2 linked regions of the Fulvivirga ulvae genome follow. The protein of the gene in region 1 interacts with the protein of each later gene in a pairwise test. Links are inferred from orthologs where the notes say so. Each region holds a gene or a part of one and is shown in the gene's direction. Other genes may lie near its edges.

Region 1 (3,253 bases):
CCAGCAGTGGCAAGGAGGAGCCTTTGACCACACATGCAGACCAATACCACACCAACAGGTCGTACGGCATCAACTCCTACTCAAAAGGAGCTGTTTTCCTGCACCAGCTGAGCTATATTATTGGTCATGAAACCTTTATGAAGGGGATGAAAAACTATTTTAACACCTGGAAGTTCAAACATCCCACATCAATTGATTTTATAAGGGTGATGGAAAAAACTTCAGGAATACAGTTGGATTGGTACCTTGAAAAATTTGTTTACACAACTGACCAAATCGATTACGGTATCAGAACAGTGGTTGGTGATGGTGATGCCACTTACGTAACCCTGGAACGTATCGGAGAGATGATGATGCCAGTAGACCTGTATGTAGAGTATGAAGATGGCTCAAAAGAGATCTATTATATTCCTTTAAGAATCATGAGAGGAGCAAAAGAGGTGGAAAACACTCAAATTCAGCGCATGAACAAGGAAGCGTGGCCATGGACCTACCCTACCTACACATTAAAGATCAACAATGCCGCGTCCAAAATAAAGAATATTGAGATAGACCCTACAGACAGAATGGCTGACATTGACAGGTCTAACAATAGTATGGATTTAAAAAGTGCCATGAAAGCATTTGAAGATCCCACAAAATAATAAAACCTGCATATCAGGATGATGAGGAAAGATGAATTTCGAATGAGATTCATCTTTCCTTTTTTTACAGACTTTGGTTAGATTTACGGGCATTTACAAGTACGACATGACTAAGGAAGAAGCACAACGGGAGATAGCTGATCTCACAAAAAAAATTGACCACTACAACGAACAGTATTATTTAAATGATACCTCAGAAATATCAGATTACGAGTTTGATATGCTCCTGGAAAAACTGATAGAGCTGGAAAACAAATTCCCTGAGTTCAAATATCCCGATTCACCAAGCCAGCGGGTAGGTGGTACGATCACTAAAAACTTTGATACGGTTTACCACAAAACTCCAATGCTGTCCCTGAGCAACACTTATTCAAAAGAAGAGCTGGAGGATTTTGACAGACGCGTGGCCAAAGGGCTGAACGGTGAGTCATATGAGTACTTCTGTGAGCTTAAATTTGATGGCGTTGCGCTTAGCCTTACCTATGAAAACGGCATGCTTGTCAGAGGTGTTACCCGTGGAGACGGCGTAAGAGGTGATGATATCACCAACAATGTAAAGACAATCCGGTCTGTTCCGCTCAGATTAAAAGGTGATTACCCTCAGGAGTTTGAGACCCGGGGAGAGGCTTTTATGCCCAACAAGGTCTTTACGCAACTGAACAAAGAACGTGAGGGCGTTGGAGAAGAGCCTTATGCCAATGCCCGGAATACAACTTCAGGCACATTGAAAATGCAGGACTCTGCTGCTGTTGCCAAGAGAAAACTCGATTGCTACCTCTACTCCATGAGTGGTGAAAACCTCGGTGTGGATACCCACGCCGCAGCAATTCAAAAGTTAATTGATCTGGGTTTCAATGTGTCCCCTACCTTCAGAAAGTGTGCAAGCATCGAAGAAGTACTGAAATATATAAAGGATTGGGAAGAAGAAAGAAATAAACTGCCACTGATCACCGATGGCATCGTAATCAAGATTAACAGCTTCTCGCAACAGGAAAGACTGGGATTTACGGCCAAAAGCCCTCGCTGGGCAATTGCTTACAAATATAAGTCAGAAAGTGCCGCCACAAGGCTAAAAGACATTACCTACCAGGTAGGCCGTACCGGAGCTATTACTCCCGTGGCAGAACTACAGCCTGTACTTCTTGCGGGCACAACCGTTAAAAGGGCTTCACTCCATAACGCCAATGAGATCCAACGCCTGGACCTGCGGGTTGGTGATATGGTTTTTGTAGAGAAAGGAGGGGAAATTATACCAAAAATCACCGGTGTAGACCTTACAGCCCGCACACCAGGATTACAGCCCGTAGAATATATCAGCCATTGCCCTGCATGCGGTTCCGCGCTGGAGCGTGTAGAAGGAGAAGCCGTACACTACTGCCCCAACACCAAAGGGTGCCCGCCACAGATCAAAGGCAGGATAGAGCACTTCATCCAAAGAAAAGCCATGGACATAGACTCACTGGGTGAGCGTACTATTCATATGCTTTTCGAAAAAGGTTTTGTCAAAAGCCCTGCCGACCTGTATGACCTTACTTTTGAACAGGTATATCAGCTGGAAGGTTTTAAAGAGCTCAGCACCAATAACTTACTTAAAGGCATTGAAATTTCAAAAACAACTAATTTTGATAGTGTACTTTTTGCTTTGGGCATTCGCTTCGTAGGTAAAACCGTGGCAGAAAAACTGGCCGCTCATTTTAAGAATATCGATAACATCATCAGCGCAAGCTTCGATGACCTCATCAATGTTCCTGAAATAGGCGAAAGGATTGCCACAAGTGTGCTGGACTTTTTCAAAGACACGGAAAATGTCAGGGAAATAGAGCGCCTTAAAGCTGCCGGCGTTAGCATGGAATTGGAAGAAGCTGATAATACCCAGGTATCTAATATTTTAGATGGCAAAACTTTCGTAATTTCGGGCGTGTTTGAAAGGTATAGCCGTGATGAGCTCAAAAAGGTCATCCAGGACAACGGAGGTAAAGTAATCTCGGCCATATCAGGAAAACTGGACTTTCTTTTGGCTGGCGACAAAATGGGGCCAGCTAAAAAGGATAAAGCAGAAAAAATGGGAGTAAAGATAATTTCGGAGCCTGATTTTGAAGCTATGCTCAAATAGAATACAATGCTTAGCAAAAAGATACTTTCATATAAAACCAAAGCTCTGGTTAAAAAGAGTAAAATAGCCCGTAGCAGTGTAAGTTATGAGCTGGCGAAAAGCATTGGTATTGTTTTTACTATAGATGACCTCGCCAAGCATGAAACAATCAAGCAATTGGTTAGGCAGCTTGAAAAAGACGGAAAGAAAGTTCAGGTATTGGCATTTCTCCCAAAAGGCAAGGAAAACTTTGAATTCCTTTTTGATTTTTTCAGCGACAAGGATGTAACTATGTGGGGAAACTTCACGGCAGATCAGGTTCATACTTTTATAGAAAAGCCTTTTGACTATCTTTTTTACCTGGACCAGAAAAGCAACCCGCTGATCACAAACATTTTGGCCATGAGCAAGGCTAAATGCAGGATCGGAAAATTCAATGAAGTGAACAATCAGCTCTGTGAGTTGATGATACAAACCCAAAACGGCAGTAGTATTCAACAGCTGGCTGATGAAATGT
Region 2 (3,763 bases), 860 kb from region 1 along the record:
CTGGAAAGAGGTACTTAGGCAAACCGCTCAGATGATGATCAACCTGGGTGACCATGCCCCTTTGACTTCTGATTTATTTAAGAACATTGAGCATTCCGTAGTCATTGGCATCGGTGATGAAGACAACATGGCAACGCTGGAAGAGTCTGAAAAAGTTGCTAAACTCCTGCCCCACGGCTCCTTACATGTATTCAAAGGTTTCAGGCACCCGATAGAGCAGATTGATGTGGCAGAACTGACCAGGGAGATCAAAACTTTTATGCTGATCTAGCACTCCGGAGACTTTCCGGCTTCTCATTTTTCAATATTAGCAACCGCCAACTTTTTCATCATCATGTCCTGAATTGATGATAAATCTGTTAATTTTGCGCCTCTTAATAAAGGCAAAAAACAATGGCAGAATACAATTTCAACGAGATTGAAAAAAAATGGCAAAAATATTGGGCTGATCATGAAAGCTACAAGGCTGAAGTTGACCCTTCCAAACCCAAGTTTTATGCACTGGACATGTTCCCATACCCTTCCGGGGCAGGGCTTCATGTAGGGCATCCGCTGGGCTATATTGCCTCCGATATCGTTTCACGCTTCAAGAAACTCAAAGGTTTTAATGTATTACACCCTATGGGCTTTGATGCCTTTGGCCTGCCTGCCGAGCAATATGCCATACAGACGGGACAGCACCCTGCTGTAACCACCGAGCAAAATATAAAAAGATATAAAGAACAGCTTAAAAACATCGGCTTCAGCTTCGACTGGGATAAGGAAGTACAAACCTCTGATCCTAAGTTCTACAAATGGACTCAGTGGATTTTTATGCAGTTGTTCAACAGCTGGTATAACAAAAAAACTGACAAAGCCGAGTCTGTCGCTGAACTGATCTCTGCATTCGAAAAAGAAGGAAATGTTAACATTGAGGCCGCGTGTGATGAAAAAACTCCTCTTTTCAGCGCTAAAGAATGGGCCGGATATGATGAAAAACAACAGCAGCAAATGTTGCTGAATTACAGACTGGCCTACCTGGCGGATACCACGGTAAACTGGTGCCCTGCATTAGGTACTGTACTCTCCAATGACGAAGTAAAGGACGGTTTCTCAGAGAGAGGCGGGCATCCGGTTATACGAAAAAACATGATGCAGTGGATGATGCGTATCACTGCATATGCCGAAAGGTTGTTGCAAGGTCTTGATACCATAGACTGGCCGGAGCCCTTAAAAGAAATGCAGCGAAACTGGATAGGAAAATCCATTGGAGCCGAACTGGACTTTCCCGTAGCTGATAAAGGTGTCAATATCCGGGTATTCACCACACGTATTGATACAGTATATGGAGTAACCTATCTTGCCATTGCACCGGAAAGTGACCTGGTTGGCCAATTGGTTACTGAAGACCAGAAGGATGAAGTGACCTCGTACGTTGATGTAGCCAAAAACCGGTCAGAGCGTGAGCGAATGACCGACGTAAAGCACATTACAGGAGCCTTTACAGGGGCCTATGCCACGCACCCATTCAGCGGTGAGAAGATTCCTGTATGGGTGGCGGACTATGTACTGGCAGGCTACGGCACCGGTGCAGTGATGGCAGTACCTGCCGGGGATCAACGCGATTATGATTTTGCCAGGCACTTTGACCTGCCCATTATCCCCATCAACGATTCTGCAAACATTGAAAAAGCTGCCGATCCTACAAAAGAGGGAAAGGTGATCAATTCCGGATTTCTGAATGGCCTCACTCCTGTTGAGGCCATGCAGCGGGGGGTGGAAGAACTGGAAAAAAGAGGCATCGGTAAAGGCAAGATCAACTACAGAATGCGCGATGCCATATTTACGCGCCAGAGATATTGGGGTGAACCTCTTCCTGTATATTACAAGGACGGCCTCCCCTATTTGATGGACGAGTCCGAGCTTCCGCTCGTACTGCCTGAAGTTGACAAATACCTGCCTACGGAAGATGGTGCACCGCCGCTGGGAAGAGCAGAAAAATGGGAAACAAAAGAAGGCTACCCTATCGAACTAAGCACGATGCCAGGGTGGGCCGGTTCAAGCTGGTATTTCTTCCGCTACATGGATGCCCATAACGAAAATGAGTTTGTAAGCAAAGAGGCCCAGCAATACTGGGAAAATGTCGATCTGTACATCGGGGGTTCAGAGCATGCTACCGGTCACTTGTTGTACTCACGTTTCTGGAACAAATTCCTGTATGACATGGGGCTGGTCACTGTTAAGGAGCCTTTTAAGAAGCTGATAAACCAGGGAATGATCCAGGGAAGAACGAATTTTGTATACAGGCTGTCTTTGAACTACTCCATGTCTCCGGAACTGGAGGCTGAAGATACCCCGGAAATATTTCTTTCAAAGGGAGTGACAGACAGAATCAAAAAATCTGCCATAACAAAAGCAGAAACAGACATTATTCACAAACTCATAGCTGAAGGCATAGCAAACCACAATAAAAAACACGGTACTGATTTTGCCGCAAAAGAGATCGATTTTAGCATAATCACTCCTATTCACGTAGATGTGAATATTGTAAACAATGATATACTGGATATCGAAGCTTTCAGAAACTGGCGGCCATACCATGCAGACGCCATTATTATAACGGAGCCTGACGGCAACTACCTTTGCGGACATGAAGTCGAAAAAATGTCAAAATCCAAATATAATGTTGTTAACCCTGATGACATTATCGAAAAGTATGGTGCTGACACTTTAAGGCTTTATGAGATGTTCCTGGGACCTTTGGAGCAATTTAAGCCATGGAATACCAATGGTATCGACGGTGTGTTTAAGTTCCTTAGAAAGCTTTGGAACCTGTTTCACAACAGTATGGACGAGTTTGAAATATCTGATGCCGAGCCCTCAAAAGACGAGCTAAAGATACTTCATAAAACCATTAAAAAAGCCCAGGAGGATATTGAGAGATATTCATTCAATACTTCTGTAAGCGAATTTATGATCTGCGTAAATGAGCTTTCTGCTTTGAAATGCAATAAAAGAGCGATCCTTGAGCAACTTATTGTAGTAGTTTCTCCCTATGCTCCGCACATCGCTGAAGAGCTGTGGTATAAAATGGGCAACGAGACCAGCATTACAGAAGCAGCATATCCGCTGTATGATGAGAATTACCTCACGGAAAGCCAACATGAATACCCGGTTTCCGTTAATGGTAAAATGAGGGCAAAAATGAGTTTCCCTACAGATATGCCACGCGAGGATATAGAAAAGCAGGTATTGGCTTCTGAGGCTATTCAAAAATGGCTGGAGGGAAAATCGCCCAAAAAGGTGATAGTAGTACCTAAAAAGATTGTAAACGTCGTTGTCTGATCCATGGACAGGAAATTCATACTACTCTTAGCTATTGCCGCATGCTCATGGAATGCGGTAATAGCTCAGGATTATCCTTATTATGATAAGAACTGGAAAGATTCTGCTAAGGATGAAGCCGCAAAGCAAAAAGAACAGGAAATTGTGCTCCAACAATTTCAAGAGCCAGAATCAAGACTGGACGAGCCAGGCACGGTTCGGGCTTCTATAAATATCGGTGTAGGGATAATGGACTCACCGGAAATCAATAATTACATCAGGCAGGATCTGGCCAATCGCAACATTACCCTTTTAAGTGGCAGTGCGGACATGACCTCGGTTTTTATGATTGGGGGCCAGATAGGCTATGCTCTGCGTCCGCGGTTGCAGCTCAAAGGTATATTTGATTTTGCCGTAGGGATAAGTTCTACAGAGCTGGTAAATCAGTACTCCTATCAAA

What was found.
Region 2: the proteins of ligA (region 1) and LVD17_RS18300 interact in binary tests that used the Escherichia coli proteins (3 or more experiments, as listed by UniProt). The link is inferred for Fulvivirga ulvae from one-to-one orthologs.

Annotation. Positions count from the first base shown.
Region 1 is NZ_CP089981.1:5,145,251-5,148,503, reverse strand. The notes cover bases 332-3,253. They hold ligA (NAD-dependent DNA ligase LigA), read left to right. Parts: upstream 332-750; coding sequence 751-2,757; downstream 2,758-3,253. Other genes in these bases: LVD17_RS21760 (DUF6913 domain-containing protein), read left to right, coding at 2,764-3,253; LVD17_RS21770 (M1 family metallopeptidase), read left to right, coding at 332-644. In the rest of the region: more of LVD17_RS21770, read left to right, coding at 1-331. UniProt on the Escherichia coli protein: DNA ligase that catalyzes the formation of phosphodiester linkages between 5'-phosphoryl and 3'-hydroxyl groups in double-stranded DNA using NAD as a coenzyme and as the energy source for the reaction.
Region 2 is NZ_CP089981.1:4,287,197-4,290,959, reverse strand. What follows is about bases 93-3,524. They hold LVD17_RS18300 (leucine--tRNA ligase), read left to right. Parts: upstream 93-393; coding sequence 394-3,324; downstream 3,325-3,524. Other genes in these bases: LVD17_RS18295 (outer membrane beta-barrel protein), read left to right, coding at 3,328-3,524; LVD17_RS18305 (alpha/beta fold hydrolase), read left to right, coding at 93-271. Also shown: more of LVD17_RS18305, read left to right, coding at 1-92; more of LVD17_RS18295, read left to right, coding at 3,525-3,763.